DNA from 4 places in the Paenibacillus sp. FSL H8-0260 genome. Region 4 is predicted to be linked to each of the others. Evidence: riboswitches for the same ligand, from Rfam matches in the RefSeq annotation. Region 4 holds a riboswitch; each other region holds the start of a gene.

Region 1 (3,159 bases), 170 kb from region 4:
ACCGGGTTACCGTAAGGCGATTCTGAAGTATTTCCTGAGCAGTGATCGTGAAGCGTTCAAGAATCGGGAATTCCGAAAGAACTATGTCGCGGCAGCTCGGCCTGCTCTGCAAAATGTGTACAATGAAGCCCGCTCCCAACTGGCTTCCCCGCTGGCGCGCTGGATCAGCCGCAGCCGATTTCGACTCTTAATCTCCGGCTCCATTACGGGTATTCTGGTGATTATTGCAATTATCGTATTCAGTATGCTGCGTCCGGATGATACGAAGACGGCTCTGCCGGGGACAAGCCCTGAGCCGACCCCTGTCCAGAGTGCAGGCAATGTGCTGCCTCCGGCTTCAGTATACTTGAAGGATCAGAGCGTCGAAGGAGATAAGGGGAGCAGCATATTGGTGTTCACCTTCGCAAGTGCAGATGACTGTGTGCAGTTTCAACCGACTGAGGTTAGTTTAATGTCTTCGTCTACAGAGATAGATAAAAGCTTTAAGGTCGCTGCTACAAATGGCACTTGTCCAGTGCCGTCAACGGATGGGACGGATGAGGGAAACACCGCTGACGAGTCAGATACCGCTGGCACTACTGGAGGAACAGCAGAAGGTGCAGATGCTACTAATTCTGTAGCTGATGCATCTCCGTCTCCTACGCCTTCCTCTGATACTGAGAACAGCACTGGGTTACCTTCCGCAACAGCTGTGACTGAAGGTGAACAACCTTCCTATCAGGTTGAGGTTACATTGGAGTCTGGAGCGACAATTCTAGAGAAAAGTATGATCAAAGCCGGAAGATTTACATTGATCGTAGATCCCGATCCTAATATTCCACCAGCTTCTGATTCAAGTGCTGAACCCTCCCCGACTGCAAGTCCGGATGGAACAGCCGAATAACAAGCTTTCTGAACAGCAATAACTACCGGAAGGTGGCGTATTGCTGTTCATTTTTTTGCTGCCCATACTAAGCTTTTCTATAGACATGCTATGTATTAATAGATATGATTATGGATGTCAAAATAAGATACTACATACTGGAAAAGGTGCAGACTAAATCAATCTAGTCGTCTGCTTAAAAGGGAAGTCCGGTGCAAGAGTCCGGCGCGGTCCCGCCACTGTATGTGCGGAGCGTTTCTTCTATAAGCCACTGCCCCGAAGGTAGGGTGGGAAGGTGAAGAACAGCGATGAAGCATTAGCCAGGAGACCTGCCTTTTTCGTGAGCGTTTCTATTCTTCGTGGGGTAAGAATGTGGAACATATACAGATGGACTGTTGGCAGGAAGCAAGCGCCGCAGCCTCAATTTGTAATCTTCCCTGACCGCCCTCCAAAGGGGCGGTCTTTATGTTATGCGTCTTATTCCCGGCAGTACCCATTCTTATACAGAAAGAGGTTAAACAATGAAGAAAATCATGTCTTCCAAGTTTGTAGCACTTGGGCTGGCCTTATTCATGGTCATTTCAATTCTAGGAACATCTCTTGCTCCGGCGGGACAAATATTTGCAGAAGCGGGCGCTGGCGCCGGTCTGGAGGCAACTGCCGCGGAGCGGATTAATGTTGCGGATGCGACTTATGCGGCTGCAGAATATCTCTTGAAAGGTGGCGTGCAATCGGATTGGCAAGCCATTGGATTAGCGCAAGCAGGGTACAAGCTGCCGGCTAGTTACCTTTCAGAGCTTGAGAAAAAAGTAAAGGATGCAGCTGGCGATTTCACCAATGTAACCGATTATGCTCGAATCGTGCTCGCAGTGAGAGCGATTGGTGCAGATCCTACTAGCTTTGCTGGTAACGGAACGACTCCTGGCTATAATCTGATTGAGAAAATTTATAATAATAGCAAGCTCAGTGAACAGACGCTTAATAATCCGGTATATGCTTTACTTGCGCTGGATTCTGGTAAATATAATATCCCAAGTGACGCGAAATGGACGGCGGATAAGCTCCTTACGGAGATTCTCTCCAAACAGAATCCGGATGGGGGCTTTGCACTAACCTCAGGTGCAAGTGAGCCTGATATGACAGCGATAACCTTGACGGCTCTGGCGGCACATAAAAATAATCCCGAAGCCTACTTAGCAGGGCTACAAGCCGTAGCTTGGTTATCTACAGCTCAAGATAGCCATGGGGGTTACGGTGACAGTGCTGAAAGTAGCGCACAAGCAATCCTTGGACTCACCTCCTTCGGAGTTGATCCTAGTGGATTAGAATACACCAAAAACAAAGTGGATCTAATGGAGAACCTGCTTAGCTATCGTCTAGCTGATGGTAGCTTCACCCATAGCCGTGGTGGAAGCAGTAATATTCTGGCGACAGAGCAAGGTCTTCAGGCGCTGGTTGCCTATAATTTGCTATATAAAGGAAGCAACAGTAAGCTATACGATTTTTCCAAATCCTCCATTCAGAGCTCACTCATCTACGCTCCAGTAACGATTGAGGGACCACAGGCCACGTTGGCACAAGGGTACGCCTATGCTGGCAACGCACTTGGAGCGTTAGAGAAGCTGGCGCTTCAAACGAACTTGCCGATCACAAATCCTTCGGGCAGTTATGTGACTGGCATCGGAAGTATTGCTGCTGGAAGCTTTGGTGGTTATGACGGATGGATGTATGTTGTATCACGTGACGGAAAATGGATTAATCCCGATGTAGGCATGAGTGATTTTGTACTTAAAGATTCAGATCAGGTACTGGTTTATTATGCCGGAGATGACACTAAGCTTGTGGATTCCGTTACGCTTTCCAAAGCAAATCTTAAAGAGGGCGATTCCTTTACCGTCACTGTAACTAGTAAGACGTGGAAATGGGACGCTGCTACGAACACTTCCTCTCCTGTAACTGCAAAAGCTGCGGGTGTTCAGGTCCAAATTGGAGCTCAGACGGTAACGACGAATGCTAAAGGTGAGGCCGTATTCTCAGGAAATATGCCCGCAGGTGACTATACACTGACTGTAACTGGCTACCGTGAAGGCAAAGCCCCAACGATTGCTAAATATACAAAAGCTCTAAAAGTGATTTCTAAGAATGTAACAGCTTCGCTAACCGTTGAAGGCCCGGAAGGGTTGATTAGTGAGGGGACTTTGAAAGCCTCCAATGCCCTTGAAGCGTTGCAACAACTAGGGTCTACCGATGATTTTAAAGTAGATATCACCAAATCGTCTTATGGCAACTTTGTATCA
Region 2 (3,159 bases), 360 kb from region 4:
AGATGAAAATATTCAGTCTATTGCTTGTAGCATTGTCTTCCATTGGAGTAGTTGCCACATTCGGATTTTCAACATTCAGCTTCATCACAGGAATTATAGGAGGGCTTATTGCAGCATTTGCAATTTCAGGTTACTTGCAGTCTGTCAGAAGTGATTACCCCAATGAGAGCTATGTGAATAAGCAAGTTAAGTATCAATCGAACTATAATACTTGGTAACAAAAGCCCCACCTTAAACTGGTGGGGTTTTTCATATTCCCAAACACTTGTAAAATCACTTTGTAATATTAATGGTAGAAGAAACAAAAAAGCGCGACTCTCCAAATTTCAAGAATCCGCGCCACGTATGGTTTTTTGGGATGCTGGTGAAGGGAATTGAACCCCCGGCCTACGCATTACGAGTGCGTTGCTCTACCCCTGAGCTACACCAGCTTAACGCTGTTTTTCTGCCAAACAAAAAATATTATACAACTTTCAGCCAGAAACGCAAGCCTATTTCTCCCTGTTTTCCGCCCTCCTAAACTGCTAATCCACCTGTAGCTTACGCTCCACAGACTCTAACTTTCCACGGCTAGTAGAGGGTTTATCGCGGCGGTCGTCTATTTTAAGTGAGGTAGAGACACGTTCTGCACCTGCGGCAAAAGGAGACTCATGCAAAGCTTCTACCGCGGCAAAAATGCGTTGCAGAGGCCCTTCGATGATCGTACCCATAGACGTAAGTTCATAAGTAATCCCTTCTACTGTCTTCAGCACCCGCTGCATATCCGCAACATAGCTGCTAAGACTGGTACTGCCTGTTCCAATTGGAATAACTGTAACTTCAGCAATAGGCATGAGAATACCTCCTCGAAATTTTATAGTAGCTGTCTCCTTCCATTGTAACAATTCCACCGCTCTGTCACAAACTAAGCAAGATTATCCTCCCTTATCTCTTCTATTTCTTCTGATTACTTCAAAATATGACTTTGGGCTAAGAGTATTTTCTCATGAGCAAATTCTAGGGTCATCTGCACTATATTTATGGACTCTTTGTGGCATCTTTTCGGACAATTTATGAATCATTTCGCATCTCCCTGTGGATCAATTGTGGATTACTTATGGACAGCCTGTGGATCATTTGTGGAGTACTTTTAAAGAACCCGCTCCCCGCGCGGGTTTTCTAAAAAACTGTTTACAAACACAACATCTTGGGTTATTTTTATCTAACGACAACAAAATATAGTGGAGACAGGCGCTTTGATCCTTAACCGGATTTAGAGCTTAATAGGGAAGCGCGGTGAGAATCCGCTGCGGTCCCGCCACTGTAACCGGATGGCCTTCTTAAGCTTCTGGGAAGCTTGAGAATCCACATCTCCCGGCAGATGCCACTGAGGGTTAGGAACACCCTTGGGAAGGCGCCGAGAGATCCCACGGAAGCCAGGAGACCTACCTGTTTCGACGACACCAACTATTGATGCCTGCGAGGAACAGGGATGGTGTCCGCATGCGGTCATCTACGTAGAGACCTCTGCAAATATCCGTGTGGATATTTACATAACGCATCGGGCATTTTCTGCCATCCTCGGGTAGGGGATGCTTTTTTTATGTAATCTGAACAAATATACGACTGCTTATAGCAGTCCAACTTCTTATGGATATATGGATTTGATGATAGATGTTTTTCTTTTATACTGAGAGGAGAGCTGTACAATGACGTTGTTGGAGAGACAATTTAATGGAGTAGAAAATGCACGGGAAGTTCTTTTAGAAGAGCTCATTGATTTAGGCCGGGATATTATCGACAGTCGGGATATGGACCTATTGCGCGAGAATGCCAATTTGAATGGAGAGAGTTTCTCCGGTAAAATGAGCAAGTTCGGCAGTGAATATTCAAAATGGTACGCCCGCAATTTTACGATGCCGCCACAGCTAGTGCAGGCTATTGATGACAATGTCGTCTACGTGCATGATCTGGATCAATACGCGATTGGAACGACGAACTGTATTTTTATCCCGTTTGATAAACTTCTCCGTGAAGGTTTCAATACCGGCAACGGCAGCGTTCGTCCTCCGAACTCAATAATGACAGCTATGTCTCTGGTAGCGATTATTTTCCAATCCCAGCAAAATGCTCAATATGGTGGTGTATCCGCCAATAAACTCGACTATGATCTGGCACCTTATGTAACCAAATCCTTCGCCAAGCTGTTCCGCAAGGGTCTGGATTATTTTGAAGAAGGACAAGCTGATGAATCTTTGGGCGAGATTACGATGAGCCGGACCGATCTGGCGGAGTTATATCCAAGAGCGTTCCGTTTTGCACTAAAGGAAACCGAAATCGAAACTCTGCAAGCGGCTGAAAGTATGGTACATAATCTGAATACCATGTCCAGCCGATCCGGTGGACAAATACCGTTTACCAGCATCAACTACGGTACTTGTACTTCACCAGAAGGTCAGCTTGTGATCAGTTCTCTGCTAACCGCAACTATGAACGGACTTGGCAGCGGAGAAACACCAGTGTTCCCGATTCAAATCTTCAAATGCAAGCAAGGAATCAATCAACAGCAAGGCGATCCTAACTATGAACTGTTCCTAAAAGCAGCTGAATGTTCTGCGCGCAGACTATATCCAAACTTCGCTAATCTGGACGCTCCGCTCAACTTGCAGTATTATGATTCAAGTGATCCTGATACGGAGTTCGCTACAATGGGCTGCCGAACCCGAGTGCTCGGTGACCGTTTTGGGCGTAATCATTGCTCTGGGAAGGGCAACCTTTCCTTTAATACACTAAATCTGGTTCGGCTAGGTCTGGCACACGGCACAGTAACAGGCAGACGTACCGTCGCAGACGAAGCTGGCTTCTATGAAGATCTAAATCATTATATGGATATTGCGCTGGAAGGACTTCTCCATCGCTTCCACATCCAAACCGCACAAAAAGCTAAAGCTTCCGATTTCATGATGCGAGAAGGCGTCTGGGAAGGCGGCGAACATCTTGCACCCGATGACACTGTAGGCGATCTGCTGAAGCATGGCAGTCTGTCTCTTGGCTTCATCGGTATGGCGGAATGTATGAAAGCTATGTACGGCAAACACCATGGCGAGGATATGGAAGTTCATGCCAAGGCGCTGGCTATCGTGCGTCATATGCGGGACTATTGCGATCGGAAAAGTGAGG
Region 3 (3,159 bases), 2.8 Mb from region 4:
ACCGTGGACCAGAACATCCAAACCTAGCTTTTCTTGGAAGGTAATTGCATCCGCGATCTGCTCACGAACAAATCCATCATAACGCTCCTGATTCCAGACCCCTTTACGCCATTTCAATCTCGCCTGACGCACTTCTACTGTCTGCGGGAAGCTACCAATTGTAGTGGTTGGCAGAAGTGGAAGCTGCCATTTCTCTTGCTGCACCTTTAAGCGTTCAGCAAAAGGCAAACTGCGTTGGTCAGGCAAAGCTGCAAGTGCAAGCACTTGCTCCGCCACATCCTTACGGCCACGCTCAGGTAGTGCACGGAATGCTGCAATAGCTTCACGACTAGCGGCCAGCGCTGCTTTAGAAGCTTCTCCTTTATCTGCGAGGGCTGCTCCGAGCAGACTAAGCTCTGCAAGCTTCTCATCGGCAAACGCTAACGCATTCTTAACAGTCGCCTTCAGCTTCACCTCACCTTGAACGGTGACTGGGACATGCAGCAGACTGCAAGAAGGCTGAAGAATAAGACGATCAAGCGGCACATGAACGCTGAGCTTTTCTACCAGTTGCAGCTTAGCGTCTAAATCGGAACGCCAGATGTTCCGTCCATCAATAATTCCGGCACCCAGCCATTTGTCCTTCGGCCAACCAAGACGTTCGATAGAAGCCAGATTCGCTCCACCATCGTGCACAAAGTCAAGACCCAAGCCTTGAACAGGCAACTCTAGAAGTGCCTCCAACGGTTCAGCAGCTTCGAAATACGTCTGTAAAATAATATTCAAGCCCGGCACGGAGCCGGCAATTTCTGTGTATATCGAGTTAAGCAGTGTTAATTCTTCTTTACTTATGCCTGTAACAATCGCTGGCTCATCGATTTGTACCCAGCTTACCCCTTCTTGCTTCAGTTCCTGTAGCAGTTGAACATAGACTGGAACAAAACGTGCAGCAATCTTGGCGATATCTGCCGCTGCGTAACCTTTGGACAGCTTAAGGAAGGTATACAGACCTAAAAGTACCGGTTTACCTTCAATCCCTGCCTGCGATTTAGCAAAACGATAAGCCGCTAGAGGTTTATTTTCAGTCAGGCGTGGTGTTTGTGTGCCGATCTCTGGAACGATATAGTGATAGTTCGTATTGAACCATTTGGTCATCTCACAGGCAGTAGCTTCAGCATTACCACGGGCCATTGCAAAATAAAGATCAATCCCGATGTCGCCGCCATCATACGTGTACCGTGGAGGTACAATTCCAAACATAACAGCCGTATCCAACACATGGTCATAAAAAGTAAAATCATTCACCGGAATAAGCTCAATTCCTGCCTCTTGCTGGGTCTTCAAATGCTGCAGCTGAATTGCTGCCATTTCGGAGCGGAATTGCTCTTCATTTATTTTCCCCTGCCAGTAGGCTTCCAGTGTCTTTTTCCACTCGCGGTTCTTTCCGATTCTCGGATATCCAAGATTACTTACTTTTACTTTATTCGTCATCTCGATACACTCCCTCTTCCATCTCTTATTTCAAACTCCAAAGCTACTTGCTTTCCTATAAAAAAGAGCGCCCTTCCCTAAAAAAGTCAAAGGGAAAGACGCCCATGATATACCCATGGTTAACGTCTAACACCTCCCTATCTTCCGTAGGTGAAGCAGTGCTGTTGAAACAGGCAGGTCTCCTGGCTAGCGGCGTCAACATCTTGAGCAGTCTTCCCAGCAGTAGTAAATTGCCAGTGACCTCTGTTGCTCGAGATTCTTCCGTTACAGTGGCGGGACCGCATCGGCTTCGAACCGAATTTCCCTATTAAGCCTACCGAATTACTATTTTCCGGTCAGCACCTGTCTCCGATATCATTCATCATTTGAGTGTCTTAATCTGATGTCATCATACGTGAAAGCCCCAGCAATCTGCAATAGATTACTGGGGCTTCTGTTATATCGATTCCTTATAACGGACTTAGAAAAATACGAAATATACTACAGCAGCAAGAATTATACGGTATATAGCAAACGGTAAGAGCTTGATACGATTGATCAGTTTTAAGAAGAAACGCATCGATAACAGCGCAAATAGGAAGGCACTAATAAAGCCTGCAATAAAAAACGGCAACGCGTCCATGGTGAAATATTGCCAGTTTTTCATCAGTGACAACAGACTGGCACCTGCCATGATGGGTACTGCCATAATAAAAGTAAAATCAGCAGCGGCACGATGGCTCATCCCGAGGAGTACTCCACCAGAAATCGTCGAGCCCGAGCGTGAAAATCCAGGCCATAACGAAAAACACTGTACAAGACCTACACCAAGTGCCTGTTTGTATGTAATCTGATCTACACTCTCAGTTCTGATCTTCTTCGGCCCAAACAGATCGGCAATAATCATTAATACAGCCCCAATCACTAGACCAATTAACACTGTTGAGGTAGAGAATAAATGCTCATCAATATAATCATTAAACAGAACACCTAACACACCTGCAGGCACTAACCCTACCAGAACCTGAGTCAGCTTGAGGTGCCCGCCCTGCTCCAACTGCGGTAGCTCCTCTGTTACAGGATCCAACTGCTTACGGCTGAAACGCTTTAAGCCTAACAAATCAATGAACCGATTTCTAAAAATCACAACAACCGCTAATATTGAACCCAGTTGAATAACTACTTTGAAGGTATTTGCCGTATATTGTCCAAATAACTCCTGAGATTTCAGCCACATATCATCAACAATAATCATATGACCCGTGGAGGATACTGGAGCAAATTCGGTTAAACCTTCAACAAGCCCCAAAATAATGGCTTTAATAATCGTTAATAGCTCCATGTGTTTCCCTCCTTTTTAATAGTCATTTCTATTATCAGTCCACTACCCGCTTAGCCCTCAGTGTTCATTCTCCGGCTGCGTTTGCGGAAGTACAGAAACCCAAGAATAACTAATCCGCCAGCAATTAGTACATAGACTACATTGGAGTACACATCCATGTACATGGCAATGTCTTCCCAGGATTCGCCCAATGCCGCGCCAATAAGCACAAGCAGCAAATTCCATCCCAATGTGCCAATCGTTGTGAAGATCATAAATACTCCAAATTTCATGCCCGACATTCCCGCCGGAATCGAAATCAGACTGCGGACCAGCGGAACCATCCGACAAAACAATACAGTCCAATAGCCATATTTATCAAACCAGGC
Region 4 (3,159 bases):
TTGTTCCAGTTTCACATCATTCATATCAAAGAGACGGTTGCTATGATTGAGCAGACGATCATAGGACACAAGTGCATACGTACCTTGGTCCGTTGCCATATTGTCTACTTTGCCTGTGAGGATATGCTTAAATCCACCCTCAGGTGCAGCAAAGCTAAGTAATGCATCAATAAGCGAATTTCCACTTTTAACAAATCTAGCGTCAGTGTGCGGATCTACACCTACACCAGTTAAGGCTACAATTACCTGCGAGATACTCTCGCTGCTAGTGCTTCCCCAGCTTGTAAATCCGCCTTGATTGTTTTGGTTATCGGACAGCCATTGGATGGCCCGATCCACGGCAGCTTTTACATCATCACGGGTTGCATAATAAGGTGCAAGAGCTTGCATCGCCATCGCAGTCATATCGACATCGGCTTTGGTTACGCCTAATGCCCAGCCACCAGCTTCTGCTGTACCTTTTTTAACCTCTTTATCTAAAATGTACTGAACTAGTTTTTCTCTTGTGGTCTGTTCTGTAACTCCATCAACTACAGGGATCTCATAGTTATGGCTATCTAACGCGATCAGAGCAAAAATCGGACCATTATTGCCTTGCTTTTGGATATATTGATAATCAGCGAGTGCTTTTCTCAGATCATATCCCGCAACATTTGTGATATCTTTTCCGATAGAGGTAAGTCCTAGAATCGCTCTGGAATTCTCTGTGCTTTTATTGGCGTCGAGTTTTCCATCCTCTTTAATGATTGATGCTATTTTCGTAGCTACATTATTGTAATAGAGATCATAATAACCGTTAGGTACTGTATAGTTCGCCCGTGCCAGAGAAAGGATCGACCATTCTCCGCTGCCTGTTCCAAACGTTGGATTCTTTACAGTATTTAAAATATAAGCAAGGTTTTTATCTAACTGTTGTTTGACGGCAACTGTAGTTTCCAGTTTGTAAGTAACCTGATAAGTTACATTTGTTTTGTTTCCAGCTCCGTCAAGAGCCGTTACAGTAATTGCATTACTGCCTGAATTCAGAGTAGCTTTGTACTCCCCATTTGCAGGTGATAAAGTAACTCCATTCAGCTTCACTTCTGGAGTAATGTCATAATATACATTGTCTGTGACAGCTACTTTGAAGCTTATTTCTTTATTGGATACTTCCTGTTTATCTTGTATGCCACTTACTGTAATAACAGGGGGTTCAATGTCTAATGCATTATTAAGACCGACAAGCGCATGATCTACACTTATTTGAGAGCTTGCCATGTTTTCGAGCACGGAATAGGCTTCATAAACTGCCGATTGCACTACTGGTCTGTCCAAAATAGTTTCTTTATTAGGGGCACTATTAATCTCGGCGATTTCCGCAGTTAAAGCATCCTTATTGGCAAGTTGAACTGGGATTTCCCCCCAGCCGCCAAGATCAGAACCATAGCCATAAGTGGTGAACTGAGTTCGAATGATGTCACCGTCTTGAGGCTTATAATCGGTCATCCCAAACGGAGGAAACACATTATTTACTGCATACATCCAACCCGACATGGAGGTGTAGTCAAACTGACTTAACCAATCTGGGTCTGCTTTAGTGCCGACTGTATTCCCATCGGCTGAAATCATATCTAAAATATATTGTGGAATATTGACTTCACTTCTGCCACTATCTTTAACTTCTGATAAATAAAAACCACTATCTATATTTCCTAAATATCTATAATTCCCATCACCTAGCGCACGTGTTATTAAAGATGCGCCATTATCGCCTTCATAAATCGGAACTTTAATAGGTTCGTTAATATACCCTTGGCCTAAGGTGAATTTCTCTACGGATACAGATACATACCCTTTAAGGGTAGAGCTTGCTCCATCTGCTTGAGCCGGGATTACACTTGTAGAGAATGTCGTAATAAATACAGCTACAATAAGTAACCACGCTAAAAACTTATTTTTCTTCATTTTTCCATAACCCTTCCCTTCATACCTATGATAAAAAACAGAATAAACTTTCTCATAACCACAAAAAAACCACTCAACATAAACGTCAAGAGGTTAAGATAGTGAACCACAATAATAGCTGGCAAACACTATTCAAGCACCTCTCTATCGATCGTAGAGTTTGATGGTGTAACAGAAAAAGGCAGATATTCTGGCTCAAGTATCATCACCCTTGCTGCCTTCCCAGTTTCCCAGTGGCATTTTGCAAGGACTCCTCTTTCACAGCGGCGGGACCGCGCGGGATTCACACCCGCTTTCCATTTAACCAATCTATGATTGTACTTCCGCAACATTCATAGTTGGCACCTATTCCTAATTTTAAATTTTCATGCTTCATCATATCTAATATATATGTTTTTGTCATGTTATATTTCTTTTTTGTATAACGGGCAGCTAGAGATAATCCTATTTAATAACCAATTTCTACGAGTAGGGTTATTCAAATAATTTCTTTATCCAACTGTGGGGTAAATTAATTTAAATCACTAATTCTTATATGAATTTACCACAAATTAGTAAGGTACTCGCTAAGTGTATTCTATGTTAGGGTATATTCAGAAAGCGTTTACAAAATAAAACTGGAGGTGTTTGTGTTCATCTAACCACCAAGTACAGCGTCAAAGCCAGGTCCAAGCATCCTAAATTTATCTCACAAAGGAGAATTCAATGACTACGCGAATCCAGAAATCCTTCTTATCATTGACACTTGTCACCGCTCTTCTGCTCTCTCTGTTCTCATCCATGGCCGCAGCTGCAACTAAGGACGAGCAACAAGCTAAGGCAGCGCCAAAGAGTAATATCCAATCCTATGTAGACGAAATGCAGCCCGGATGGAACCTTGGCAATACTTTAGATGCTACAGGTGAGGATGAAACCTCCTGGGGCAATCCACGTGTGACCCAAGATCTTATTAAAAAGATCGCCGCTCAAGGCTATAAAAGCATTCGGATTCCTGTGACCTGGGATACTCACATGGGTGCGGCACCAGACTATACCCTAGAAAAGGCCTACCTCGACCGCGTGGAAGAAGTTGTCGGCTGGGCACTGGACGCCAAGCTTTATGTCATGATTAATGTCCATCATGATTCCTGGCTATGGGTAAGCCATATGGAAGAAAAACACGATGAAACGCTGGCACGTTATAATGCAGCCTGGACTCAAATTGCCGATCGCTTC

The links. Region 4 has a riboswitch for cobalamin ahead of MHI51_RS04090 (S-layer homology domain-containing protein). Riboswitches for the same ligand answer to the same signal wherever they lie in the genome.
Region 1: another riboswitch for cobalamin. It lies ahead of MHI51_RS04760 (DUF4430 domain-containing protein); the one in region 4 lies ahead of MHI51_RS04090 (S-layer homology domain-containing protein).
Region 2: another riboswitch for cobalamin. It lies ahead of MHI51_RS02565 (anaerobic ribonucleoside triphosphate reductase); the one in region 4 lies ahead of MHI51_RS04090 (S-layer homology domain-containing protein).
Region 3: another riboswitch for cobalamin. It lies ahead of metE (5-methyltetrahydropteroyltriglutamate--homocysteine S-methyltransferase); the one in region 4 lies ahead of MHI51_RS04090 (S-layer homology domain-containing protein).

Annotation. Positions count from the first base shown of each region.
Region 1 is NZ_CP150298.1:1,112,678-1,115,836, forward strand. It holds gene MHI51_RS04755 (glycosyltransferase) at 1-883, shown strand, start outside; cobalamin riboswitch at 1,011-1,214, shown strand; gene MHI51_RS04760 (DUF4430 domain-containing protein) at 1,384-3,159, shown strand, end outside.
Region 2 is NZ_CP150298.1:585,414-588,572, reverse strand. It holds gene MHI51_RS02580 (hypothetical protein) at 3-218, shown strand; tRNA gene MHI51_RS02575 (tRNA-Thr) at 360-431, opposite strand; gene MHI51_RS02570 (MTH1187 family thiamine-binding protein) at 525-833, opposite strand; cobalamin riboswitch at 1,212-1,447, shown strand; gene MHI51_RS02565 (anaerobic ribonucleoside triphosphate reductase) at 1,689-3,159, shown strand, end outside.
Region 3 is NZ_CP150298.1:4,998,710-5,001,868, forward strand. It holds gene metE (5-methyltetrahydropteroyltriglutamate--homocysteine S-methyltransferase) at 1-1,470, opposite strand, end outside; cobalamin riboswitch at 1,625-1,831, opposite strand; gene MHI51_RS22325 (undecaprenyl-diphosphate phosphatase) at 1,931-2,791, opposite strand; gene MHI51_RS22330 (DedA family protein) at 2,842-3,159, opposite strand, start outside.
Region 4 is NZ_CP150298.1:943,897-947,055, reverse strand. It holds gene MHI51_RS04090 (S-layer homology domain-containing protein) at 1-1,944, opposite strand, end outside; cobalamin riboswitch at 2,107-2,308, opposite strand; gene MHI51_RS04085 (cellulase family glycosylhydrolase) at 2,650-3,159, shown strand, end outside.